DNA from 2 places in the Vibrio sp. 811 genome. Region 1 is predicted to be linked to the other one. Evidence: riboswitches for the same ligand, from Rfam matches in the RefSeq annotation. Region 1 holds a riboswitch; the other holds the start of a gene.
The links. A riboswitch is a leader RNA that binds a small molecule or an ion and turns the genes downstream of it on or off. The one in region 1 is predicted to bind lysine.
Positions count from the first base shown of each region.

Region 2: it holds a riboswitch for lysine, as region 1 does, so the genes downstream of both, lysC (lysine-sensitive aspartokinase 3) here and tet(35) (tetracycline efflux Na+/H+ antiporter family transporter Tet(35)) in region 1, are expected to answer to the same signal.

Region 1 is NZ_JAWOUB010000002.1:483,361-489,381, forward strand. Features, by position in the region: gene R7Q46_RS05990 (sigma-54 interaction domain-containing protein) at 64-1,017, shown strand; gene tet(35) (tetracycline efflux Na+/H+ antiporter family transporter Tet(35)) at 1,341-2,942, opposite strand; lysine riboswitch at 3,052-3,234, opposite strand; gene R7Q46_RS06000 (H-NS family nucleoid-associated regulatory protein) at 3,817-4,224, shown strand; gene R7Q46_RS06005 (inosine/guanosine kinase) at 4,352-5,656, opposite strand; gene R7Q46_RS06010 (hypothetical protein) at 5,774-6,021, opposite strand, start outside.
Region 2 is NZ_JAWOUB010000017.1:90,134-96,154, forward strand. Features, by position in the region: gene R7Q46_RS20090 (PglL family O-oligosaccharyltransferase) at 1-814, shown strand, start outside; gene R7Q46_RS20095 (pyridoxal-phosphate-dependent aminotransferase family protein) at 874-1,995, opposite strand; lysine riboswitch at 2,216-2,394, shown strand; gene lysC (lysine-sensitive aspartokinase 3) at 2,496-3,848, shown strand; gene metH (methionine synthase) at 3,935-6,021, opposite strand, start outside.

The DNA.
Region 1 (6,021 bases):
CTCACGTTTGAGACAAGTCATTCAAAACTATTATTAGAGCGGGGCAAAAAATAGTGATTAACAATGAAACTGCGTAACGGTAGTAATAAACAAGCTGTAGATTTCGACGATACGGCACTATACCCGTTGATCGGCAATAGTGCCTGTATCCAAGAACTTCGTACTGCAATACAAAAGTACGCTCAATGTGATGCTGAAGTCCTCATTCAGGGTGAAACTGGTGTTGGGAAAGGTCTTTGCGCTCGCCTTATTCATCAATTGTCGAACAGACACTCAGCACCTTTTGTGGAAGTCAACTGTGGAGCCATTCCAAGTGGTCTTATTGCATCCGAGCTTTTCGGCCATGAAAAAGGAGCATTTACAGGCGCAATCTCAGAGCGTATAGGTTTTATTCAAAAGGCACATAAAGGCACCCTATTTCTTGATGAAATTGGTGACATGCCACCAGACTTACAAATCCACCTCCTTCACTTTTTGGAGAGTAAACAAATCCATAAAGTCGGAGCGGATAAATTCATTGACGTGGACTGTAGGGTCATTGCAGCAAGCCACGTGGATTTGAAAAATGAGGTCGTACAAGGAGGATTTCGTGAAGATCTATTCTATCGGCTTAATATATTGCCATTAACTATCCCTCCACTGAGAAAGCGTGGAAAAGACATTATTATTTTATCTGAACACTTTCTAGCAGATCTGTCTCATGGTCAGGTACAAAAAATGTCTGATAAGGTAAAAGCCAAGCTCCTCAAACATCGTTGGCCAGGCAACGTAAGAGAACTGCGTAATGTCATCCAACGAGCAATTGTCATGTGTGAAGATCACACGCTTCTCGTCGCTGACTTGGGCCTTGATAACAATGAGAGGCAATTGCTCCCTTCTGTGGACCAAATTGATCTCGACTACCTACTGCAAGCTATCGAAGAAAATAAACACAATATGAGTGCGGCTGCACGTCACCTCGGCATTTCAAGAACAACGCTTTATCGATTAATAAAGAAATACAACTTAAATGTTTAAATACTGTATAGGTGTAACGTAACACTGTGTAACAGGTAACTCTTTAGATATCATTTAGTTAACTCTGCATCGCAACCATGCGGATTTTTCTGTATTAAAAATCAAAAGCTTAAAATGGGCATAGTCTTTGCTTAGAACTAAGAAGAAGATGGATTGCTTTTCCATTACAGCCCATCAAGGAGAGCTCGGTACACAAACAATTCGCTCTTAACACGAGACTTTTATCCCCAAAAACGCGATTGCCCCCCTCACCTAAGTCGCGTTAAAAAAAGCTCCGCTAAATTAGCGGAGCTTCCCTCTGTAACGAATCTATTCAAAACAACTTACGCACTCTGGCAAGACGCTATTTTAGACTTTGAAAGCCATGACAAAATAGCGCAAACGATAACGAATGTTATCGACGCTGCAATGAACGAGAACGCAATTGAAGCAGTCATACCAAGGGCAATAAAGCCGACGCATGAAACAAGCGCGACTGATAATGCATAAGGTAGCTGTGTTGATACGTGATCAATGTGGTTACAACGTGCACCCGTCGATGACAAGATAGTCGTATCTGAGATTGGTGAACAATGGTCACCGAATACCGCACCAGCTAAAACCGCACTCAACATCGGTAGCATTAGCGCTACGTCTGTTGCACCAGCCATGTCTCCGGCGATTGGAAGCATGATGCCGAACGTACCCCATGAAGTACCTGTTGAGAACGCCATCAGGCCAGACAACAAGAATAAGATAACTGGGAGCCAATGAGGGTTGATATTTCCCTGCGCCATTGTCGAAAGGTAAGTACCAGTCTTCATATCACCGATAACAGAGCCAATGGTCCAGGCAAATACTAAGATTAGAATCGCACCAAACATAGACTTAGCACCAATCCAAAGTGTACGTGCGATCTCAGCCATTGGTAGACCTTGCTTCACAACAGTAAACAGTGCAACTGCTAAGCCAAGCAAGCTACCGTAGATTAGTGATGTACCTACATCTGTATTTTCAAAAGCACCAAGAAGCGCAAACTCCTTACCATCAGCAGCCAATGCTTGGCCACCCGTGTAAAGCATTGAAGCGATAGTCGCGATAATCAGCGTCACGATAGGAAGTATCAAATCTGACACTTTACCCTTTTCACTTTCACGGATATCTAGCTCTTCATTTAGGTCATGCGCTTCTTGCGAGTCATTTTCTTTGTCTTTATCAAAGCCACGACCTTGCGATGCAGAGATCTCATGCTCACGCATTTTACCAATATCAAGACCAAACCACGCAACAGCGAACACCATTAGCAGCGCGAAAACGGCGTAGAAGTTCATTGGGATAAGACGAACATATGCGCCAAGAGCCGAATACTCTGTGATCCCATGTGAGACTAAGATCCCGCCAATAATAGTAATAATGTAAGCACCCCAGCTAGAAGCAGGCATAATTACACACATTGGAGCAGCGGTTGAGTCTAGAATGTACGCAAGCTTAGCGCGAGACACATAAAAGCGATCGGTTACTGGGCGAGAGATCGCACCAACAGCAAGGCTATTAAAGTAATCATCGACAAAAATGAATACGCCTAAAAAGGCGGCAAGAAGTTTGGAGCCGCGTTTACTCTTCACTCGAGATTGTGCCCATTCAGCAAAAGCACGAGTACCGCCAGAAAGCGTTAATAAAGCTGTTGTCATACCTAATAAGATTAGGAAACCAACAATGCTCATGTTCCAAGTGTTAATTCCGCCATCTTCAATAAAGACAGAAGAAACTTGAGAACTGACGTAACCTGCGGTGTCGCTGATAGACCAGCTATTAAGTAGCACCGCACCTAGCACGATACCTACACCCAAGGAAACTAATACACGTCGAGTCAAAATCGCCAAAGTCAAAGCGACAATAGGTGGCAATAATGAAACAGGAGAACTAGAAAAATCTATTAAATTCATGATCTTCAAAAACCAAAGTTTGGCTAGAGATCTACTGCAGACAAGTCACGTAGCATACGATACGTGCTCATGTTGAACTTAGCGACAGGGAAGCGAACACTCCACCCAACCCTACAGTAGCGCTCCATAGTTTAATGTGAATATATACTATGGCAGTGTTGTTCCTTTCAGATACAACCCCAGCAAGTAACTTTGATGAGTTACTTACTTCGGCAATCTTCGCCTTCCACTATTATTCATTGGCATCACCCCAATAATAGCTACTCTTCGAGACCGCGCCTCTACGGCAACAACAAACAATTAACCACTAACTGTACAAATTAACAACAAATTGTCTGCAATATTGCATCAGGTGGCAGCCATTGTACTTATGATGAGAGTCAATGCAACACATCAAACTAAATTAAACAAATAAATAATGACTGAGATAATTTATAAACCTTGCCTACTTCCATAAGTTTTGTGCAACTGAAATCACATCAATCATGTTATTTATGAAACATTATTACTACCTTAGAAATATCATGGTTTATCTTATATCAATAAATTAAGGATATATGACACACCATTAAAGATGGATGCTTCATATTTTTAAGTAATAACTCAAATTTTTTTATAAAAAACCAAGCTGTCGCTCTCTCTATACAATAATGATTGTTGATTTTAGTTCTCATCTAATAATGATTTATTTCGAGTGTAATAATATTAATTGCTTTAAAAAATAGTCAAATTTAAACAAAATCTTGATTTAGCATTTGCACATAAGGAAAAGATAAAGTTAAATATAAGGACTCTTTGTTTATTTATAGATTGGCATTATTTAATCGTAACGATAAAAAGTGCCCAACACATTAACCTTTTAATAGGAATCGTTATGTCAGAGCTGACTAAAACCCTTCTAAATATCCGTAGCCTTCGTGCATTTTCTCGTGAGCTGACTCTAGAACAATTGGAAGAAGCTCTAGATAAACTCACTACTGTCGTAGATGAGCGTCGTGAAGCAGAAGAAGCAGAACGCGCAGCACAAGCAGAGCAAGAAGCTAAGCTTGCAGAGATTGCTGAGAAAATCGCTCAAGACGGTATTGACGTGGAAGCACTTATTACTGCGCTATCTGGCGAAACTAAGACGAAAGGCAAAGCGAAGCGCGCACCTCGCCCTGCTAAATACAAATACACAGATTCAAACGGTAATGAGAAAACTTGGACTGGCCAAGGTCGTACACCTTCGGCGATTCAAGAGCAACTTGATGCAGGTAAATCTCTGGATGAGTTCCTAATCTAGATCCGTGCTATTTTTAAAAGGCTCCCATAGGGAGCCTTTTTTATTTAAACCATTACAAATAAAAAAGGCACATTTCTTAATGCGCCTTTTACTTTAGTTACAGAATAGTTAATTAAACCGCTTCGTATTAACGTTCCCAGTATGCTTCTTCTAGGCTATCTTCTCGCTCAGGAAGTCCGCGCGACAATCGTGGTGAATGTTGCACGAGAACTTCGTAGCTCGCACGGTTTGCGTATTTGCAGACTTGAGAAAAAGAAGAGTAAGTTAAATACTCGTTACTGTGCTTGCTTGAATTAGGCACATTTTCTTTATGGTATTTATTTGCTGCCATATCATGAAGAACAGCAGATAACGCAGCATCACCTGCGCCATTTGTATTCTTAATTTTTTCTGGACCACCCATATATGGCGAGATATGCGAGTACACTTTTATTGGCGTCTCGCATGAGTCTTTTTTCGCCGGACGACTGAATTCATAACGATTAAATTCAGCAATTGACCCTGGAAGTAATGGCAAAGAAGTTTCGCGCTTCGCGCTATCCTCCGTATACCCAGCCATAAATAGACCTACAGGACCCGCCGTGCACAATACTAGATCAGCCCACTCCAATGTTTTATCAGACGCAGCAAGTGGATCAGATTCCCCCGTCAGTGCTTCTGCTTCATCTTCATTCATCGCAACGACTGAAACGTTATCTCGAATGAATTCTTGCCAATATTTAGGGTCATCTTGAATAACAAACTTTGTGCCTAAAGTCAGAACAACAGGCACATCATTCTTTTTCGCGTACTCAATTGCTTTCATTGTTGCTTCCGGCATTGGGTCGCCGTCTTTGCAACGTACTAGATATGACGTCAGTACAAGTGCTGATGCATTTTTAAAGATTTTCTCTGGAATGCTATCAGGATGGAGTTGGTTCATTTGCCCTTCGCTGATAGCAAAAGTACGTTCACCGTCTTCTGTGATAAGAGCAAAACAACGGCCAATTGCACCATCTACACCTTGTAGGTAGTTCAAGTCCATGCGGCTTGATGTATTACAAAGATAACGGTAACCGTAGCTGCCAATCTTAATATCCTGGCTCATCACTCCAAGTAGTGTGGAGCGGTCATCCGCTAGCACGGAGTAGTTATGTAGCGTGTTACCAATTGTACCGCCCGCATACTCATTGGTAATCAAGTTCTCTTCTTTCAGTTGCTGGTATAACTCTTCTGCTCTTTCGTCATCGATAACCAGAGAGTGACCTTTACTCAGACCGTACTTTTCAATCACATCCGTTGTAACTTTTGCTTCAATATCAACCAAGGTTTGGTCAATACCAATGATGTGAGTGCGCGTCATCTTCTTGCTTTCTTGTGCTTGGCTCACCAGCGGGTCACGAGCATGAACAGGAAAATAGTGCTTCGATTTGCGTTGTCCAGGAAATTTCATATTGTCAGTCTGAGTAAGGGGATGAAAAGGAGAGCGGATTCTATACCGCTAATAATAAAGCAGCAATAAAAGCGATTATAGCAAACGTTTGCTGACTACTTTTTTCTTTTAGGTGGCTTATTCACCTTCCATAAAGCTGAGATCTGGTAGTTGCTCAAGGTGCTCGCTATAACGCTTTAGGTTGAACTCACCCTCATTCTTCATTACATCAAAAATCTCAATTGACATCGCACATGCCATCATCGCAACCGCATCTTCACGTGGTGTGCCAGTCATCATTAAACGCATAAGGGTTTCTTTTACTTTAAGCGGGTTACCATCTTCGAGCTGATTTTCAACAATTTCAATCAACTCACTTTCTTGCA
Region 2 (6,021 bases), on a different contig from region 1:
ATCTGAGTACATGCTGTATACGGCTCGTCAACATGCCTTAAATGAGAATTACCCAGCTGGTTTGCCAGCCATGGATCATCCGCATAATGAGCTACTTTACTGGGGAGTAGAAGGTGGCTTGCTGCCAATACTCGGCATCTTCTTAGCGATGGCACTAGTACTGTATCGAATCTATCAAGCCAAACGCGGAACTCGTCTTGCGTTGCTGGCCTTGTTTATACCTATCGTATTGCACTCACAACTGGAATACCCTTTCTACCACTCTCTCGTGCATTGGTTGATCTTCGTTATCCTACTGTACTGGGTCGATCAGCGCGTCTCTCGTTATCGACAAGTCGGCTTTAGTAATGTGACCAAAAGCTTGCTGCGTGTTTTTAGTTTGGTACTTCCCGTTGCGTTTACGTTTTACATGGTAAGCGCATTACATACGAATTATGTATTGACGAAGTTTGAGACCACTAGACCAACTAACCCTGATATTCTGAATCAAGTCAGTAACCCTGTAGTTTGGAAAGACAGGTTTGATTGGGATGTCTATAGCACTTTTTTAAACCTTGGGCTGTACCAACAAGACGCAACCTTGATCAAGCCTTATATCGATTGGTCGCTAAAAATCATCAAAGATAAGCCTCGCCCTGCATTTTATAATAATTTGATTTTGGCCTACCAAGGCTTAGATGACTCAAGTAAAGCGGAGCAAATTAGAGCTGAAGCGCAGTTTTTGTTCCCGAAGATTGATTTCAGTGACGTCAATTACCAACCACCTTCTCAAGCAATCTCTGCCTCACCAGCCCCCACTTCAGGAGCTGAGTAATAAATACCAAAAAGCGAAGGGATGACCTTCGCTTTTCTTTATCTCATTGCTGTATGATTTTATTCAGTGAGTGACTCTTCTAACGCTTTTAAGCACAGCGCAACGTTTTCAGATCGAGCGCCGTAACCCATTAAGCCAATACGCCACGCTTTACCAGCTAATGCCCCAAGGCCTGCACCAATTTCTAGGTTATAGGTTTCTAGCAAGTGAGCACGAACTTTTGCTTCATCAATTCCTTCAGGCACGTAAATCGCATTTAATTGTGGCAACCGATGGGCTTCGTCCACAACAAATTCAAAGCCTAACTTTTGTAAGCCATTTTTGAGTTTTTCATGCATCAGTTGGTGACGAGCCCAAGCGTTTTCTAATCCTTCATTTTTCAGTATCAATAAAGCTTCATGAAGCGCATACAAGCTATTAACTGGCGCCGTATGATGGTAACTACGCTTGCCTTCTCCACTCCAATACCCCAAAACTAAACTCTGATCGAGGAACCAACTCTGTACTGGTGTTGTTCTTGCTTGAATCTTTTCAATCGCGGCAGGAGAAAACGTCACTGGTGAGAGTCCAGGTACACATGACAAACATTTTTGACTACCAGAGTAAACCGCATCCAGTTGCCATTCATCCACTTTTAACGGCACACCACCAAGCGATGTCACCGCATCAACAATAGATAATGCATTATGCTGTTTCGCCAGCTTACCCAATGCTTGAGCATCACTGACTGCACCAGTTGAGGTTTCCGCATGCACAAAAGCAAGAATTTTTGTATCTGGGTGCTGTTCGAGTGCTTGCTCGACTTTATCAATGGAAACAGGCGTCCCCCACTCATCATCGACGATAACAACTTCGCCACCAGCACGGACGACATTTTCGCGCATGCGTTCACCAAATACACCGTTACGGCAGACGATCACTTTGTCGCCTTTCTCGATCAAGTTTACAAAGCAGGTTTCCATCCCTGCACTACCTGGCGCTGAAACCGCAATAGTGAATTCATTGTCAGTTTGAAAGGCATACTTCAATAGCTGCTTGAGCTCATCCATCATACCGATAAACAGAGGGTCAAGGTGACCTACAGTAGGACGGCTTAGTGCTTGTAACACTTGAGGATAAATATCAGAAGGACCAGGTCCCATTAAAATACGGTGAGGTGGAATAAAGCTTTGGATCGACATGTCAGCTCCTTGATTATCTTTTATCCTGAGCATTCTAAAAGTTCTATTCAATAACATGGCTCAGGTGTAGGGTTCTTCACCCTAATAGATTTTTCCTCTATCAGCAATTAGCCGTAAGTATAGAGGTCAAACCAGTGTCACAAAATCGTTAATAAAAAACACCATAAAGGTTGAAATATTGATTGACATTAAGGCCTCAAAACCGTTCAATGTTTGAGCTTTATGTAGAAGAGGAGCGCTACCCAGGTAGATGATTTGTGGAACCGCAATTCCAACACCAATCATTGAGGGGGAGTAGTGCCGAGGTAAGTCAAAGTTGCAGGATTTGACTTGTCGGTTGAATTGGGCTGAATCCCATCAACTGTCATCAGCGCAGTCTGATGAAGGGCTTCTGAGGGTAAATTTTTCAAATAGCATTCTAAATACCTCTCTTTTTGCTCTGTTCCTTTTCTCACTAAACATTGGATGTACAATTTTTTAGGAAGTCGTGGGAGAACGCAGTGAGCGCATTTAACGTAGCTAAATTCGGTGGAACCAGTGTTGCCAACTTTGAGGCAATGAGTCGTTGCGCCACCATTATCGAAAACAATCCAAATACTCGCCTGGTCGTGAGCAGCGCTTGCTCTGGCGTCACCAACCTATTGGTAGAACTCGCCAACGGTGTTCAGGATCAAACGCACCGTACTGAGCTGCTGCAAAATCTGGCCAACATTCATGACGCCATTTTAACTCAGCTCGAAGACAGCACGAAAACTGCTGCCGAGGTGTATGGCATATTAGATACCGTAACCAGCCTGGCCGAGGCTGCATCTATCCAAGCTAGTGCGAAGTTAACCGATCATTTAGTCGCATGTGGCGAACTCATGTCGACGCATATTCTAACTCAGTTAATGTGTGAGCGAGGCATTCAAGCTGTGCGCTTTGATATCCGCGATGTGCTGCGTACTGATGACAACTTTGGTCGCGCGGAGCCAAACATTGAAGCAATTTCGACGCTTGCGCAAGATAAACTCGTACCACTTTGCCAACAATCCGTTGTTGTTACTCAAGGCTTCATAGGATCTGACGAAGCCGGTAATACAACAACATTAGGTCGAGGGGGCAGCGATTACAGCGCCGCCTTAATTGCTGAGAGCGTTAAAGCGGCAGGGCTAGAAATCTGGACTGATGTTCCGGGTATCTACACAACAGACCCGCGAATTGCACCAAAAGCCTCACCAATTCCCGAGATCAGCTTTAGTGAAGCTTCAGAAATGGCTAACTTTGGCGCTAAAATCCTTCACCCTTCTACGCTAGTACCCGCATTACGCCACGACATTCCGGTATTTGTAGGGTCATCGAAAGAGCCTGAAAAAGGGGGAACTTGGATTCGCCACCAAGTCGAAAGCTCACCGTTATTCCGTGCGCTAGCTTTGCGTTGTAACCAAACCATGGTAACGCTACGCAGCGCCAATATGTTCCACGCATACGGATTCTTAGCGAAGGTTTTTGAGATCCTTGCAAAGCATAAGATATCTGTCGATTTGATCACAACATCTGAAATCAGTGTATCGTTAACACTTGATCAAACCGATACATCCGGCGGCGCGCCGCAGCTGCCGCAAGCTGTACGAGAAGAGTTAGAAGAGCTATGTAAGGTAGAAGTTGAACATGACCTATGCCTCGTTGCTCTCATTGGTAACAACATGAGTGAGAGTAAAGGCTACGCGAAACAGGTTTTTGGCACGCTAGAAGACTTTAACCTACGCATGATTTGTTATGGCGCTAGCCCTCACAACTTATGCTTCTTGCTCCATGAATCGGTATCGAAACAAGCCATACAAAAACTCCACACCGAGTTGTTTGAGAAGTAAGTTCAACTCAATAAAACAAAGAGCTGCGTATCTGCAGCCCTTTGTTGTTTCATTAGTTGTTACATTTGGACGAGGTAAACATCAATTTAACCGTTAATGTTTGGCCCTAACCATTTTTCAGCCTCGATCCTATCCCACCCCTTACGATCGGCGTAACTCTCTAGCTGATCTTCTTGGATCTGTGCGATCGCAAAGTAACGTGAGTCAGGATGAGAGAAATACCAACCAGAGACTGACGCGCCCGGATACATTGCATAGCTGGAGGTTAGAGTCATGCCAATATTCTCTTCCACATTAAGTAGCTCCCAAAGCGGTCCTTTTTCAGTATGCTCAGGGCACGCTGGATAACCTGGTGCAGGGCGAATACCTTGGTATTTTTCACGAATGAGATCATCGTTAGATAAATCTTCATCCGCAGCATAACCCCAAATTTCTTTACGGACACGCTCATGCAAATACTCAGCAAACGCTTCGGCTAGGCGATCCGCCACCGCTTGAATCATAATTGCGTTGTAATCATCTCCCTGTGCTTTGTATTCATCAGCAAGCTCTCGTTCACCAATACCACCAGTGACAGCAAATGCCCCTATCCAATCATGCTTACCCGACTCTTTAGGTGCGATGTAGTCGGATAAACAATAGTTGAATCCTTTTGGTTTCTCGGTCTGTTGTCGCAAGTTACGTAATACTTTCACAACGTCGGTACGAGTTTCATCAGCATAAACTTCAATGTCGTCCCCCACGCTAGCAGCAGGGAATAAGCCACACATTCCACGCGCTTTTAACAGACCTTCTCGCTCAACTCGATCAAGTATCTCGTTGGCATCTTCGAATAAACGTTTTGCTTCTTCACCAACTTCTTCATGTTGGAAAATTGTTGGATACTTACCCACAAGTGACCAAGTCATAAAGAATGGTGTCCAATCGATGTATTGACGTAATATAGCCACATCAAAATCATCGAAGATATGAATGCCAGGCTTAACAGGCACTGGAGGGGTGTAAGCTTCCCAATCGATAGCAACTTTATTCGCTCGAGCCGCTTCTAATGTCACTGGTTTGGTTCTCGGTTTCTTTCGATTATGTTGATCACGTACTCGTTCGTAATCAGCTTCAAGTTTTTCAACAAATTCAGGGCGACGTTCATCTGACAGAAGAGAAGTACATACGCCCACTGCACGTGAGGCGTTGTTCACGTAAACCACTGGATGCTTGTAATTTTGCTCAATCTTAACTGCTGTATGGGCTTTTGACGTTGTTGCGCCACCGATGAGAAGAGGTAAGTTAAAGTCGAGACGCTCCATCTCTTTTGCAACATGCACCATTTCGTCTAATGAAGGTGTGATCAACCCTGATAAACCAATAATATCGACGTTCTCTTCTTGCGCTACTTTTAAGATCTTTTCGCAAGGAACCATGACACCAAGATCGATAATTTCGTAGTTATTGCACTGCAATACAACGCCAACGATATTTTTCCCGATATCATGTACATCACCTTTGACCGTCGCTAGCAAAATCTTACCGTTTGTTTGTCCCACCTGCTTTTCTGCATTGATGTAGGGCTCCAGATGCGCGACTGCTTGCTTCATCACTCGTGCAGATTTTACGACTTGAGGAAGGAACATTTTACCTTCACCAAACAAATCTCCGACGACGTTCATCCCATCCATGAGTGGGCCTTCAATCACCTCTAATGGCTTTGAAGCATTGACACGTGCCTCTTCGGTATCATCAACGATAAACTCGGTTATTCCTTTCACTAACGCGTGTTCTAAACGCTTTTCAACAGGCCAAGTTCTCCACTCAAGTGCAGAGGCATCCTCCTCTTTACCTACCCCTTTGCCTGCGTATTCCGCCGCGATATCTAACAACCTCTCAGTGGCATCATCGCGACGGTTAAGAACGACATCTTCCACAGCCTCACGCAATTTTTCAGGCACGTTATCGTAGATTTCTAACTGACCCGCATTCACAATCCCCATATCCATACCGTTTTTAAAACAGTGGTAGAGGAACACCGCGTGAATCGCTTCACGTACATAGTTATTGCCACGGAAAGAGAATGAGACGTTAGAAACACCACCCGAGATCATCGCGTGTGGTAAATCACGTTTGATATCGCCAACGGCTTCAATGAAATCCACCGCGTAGTTATTATGCTCCTCGATCC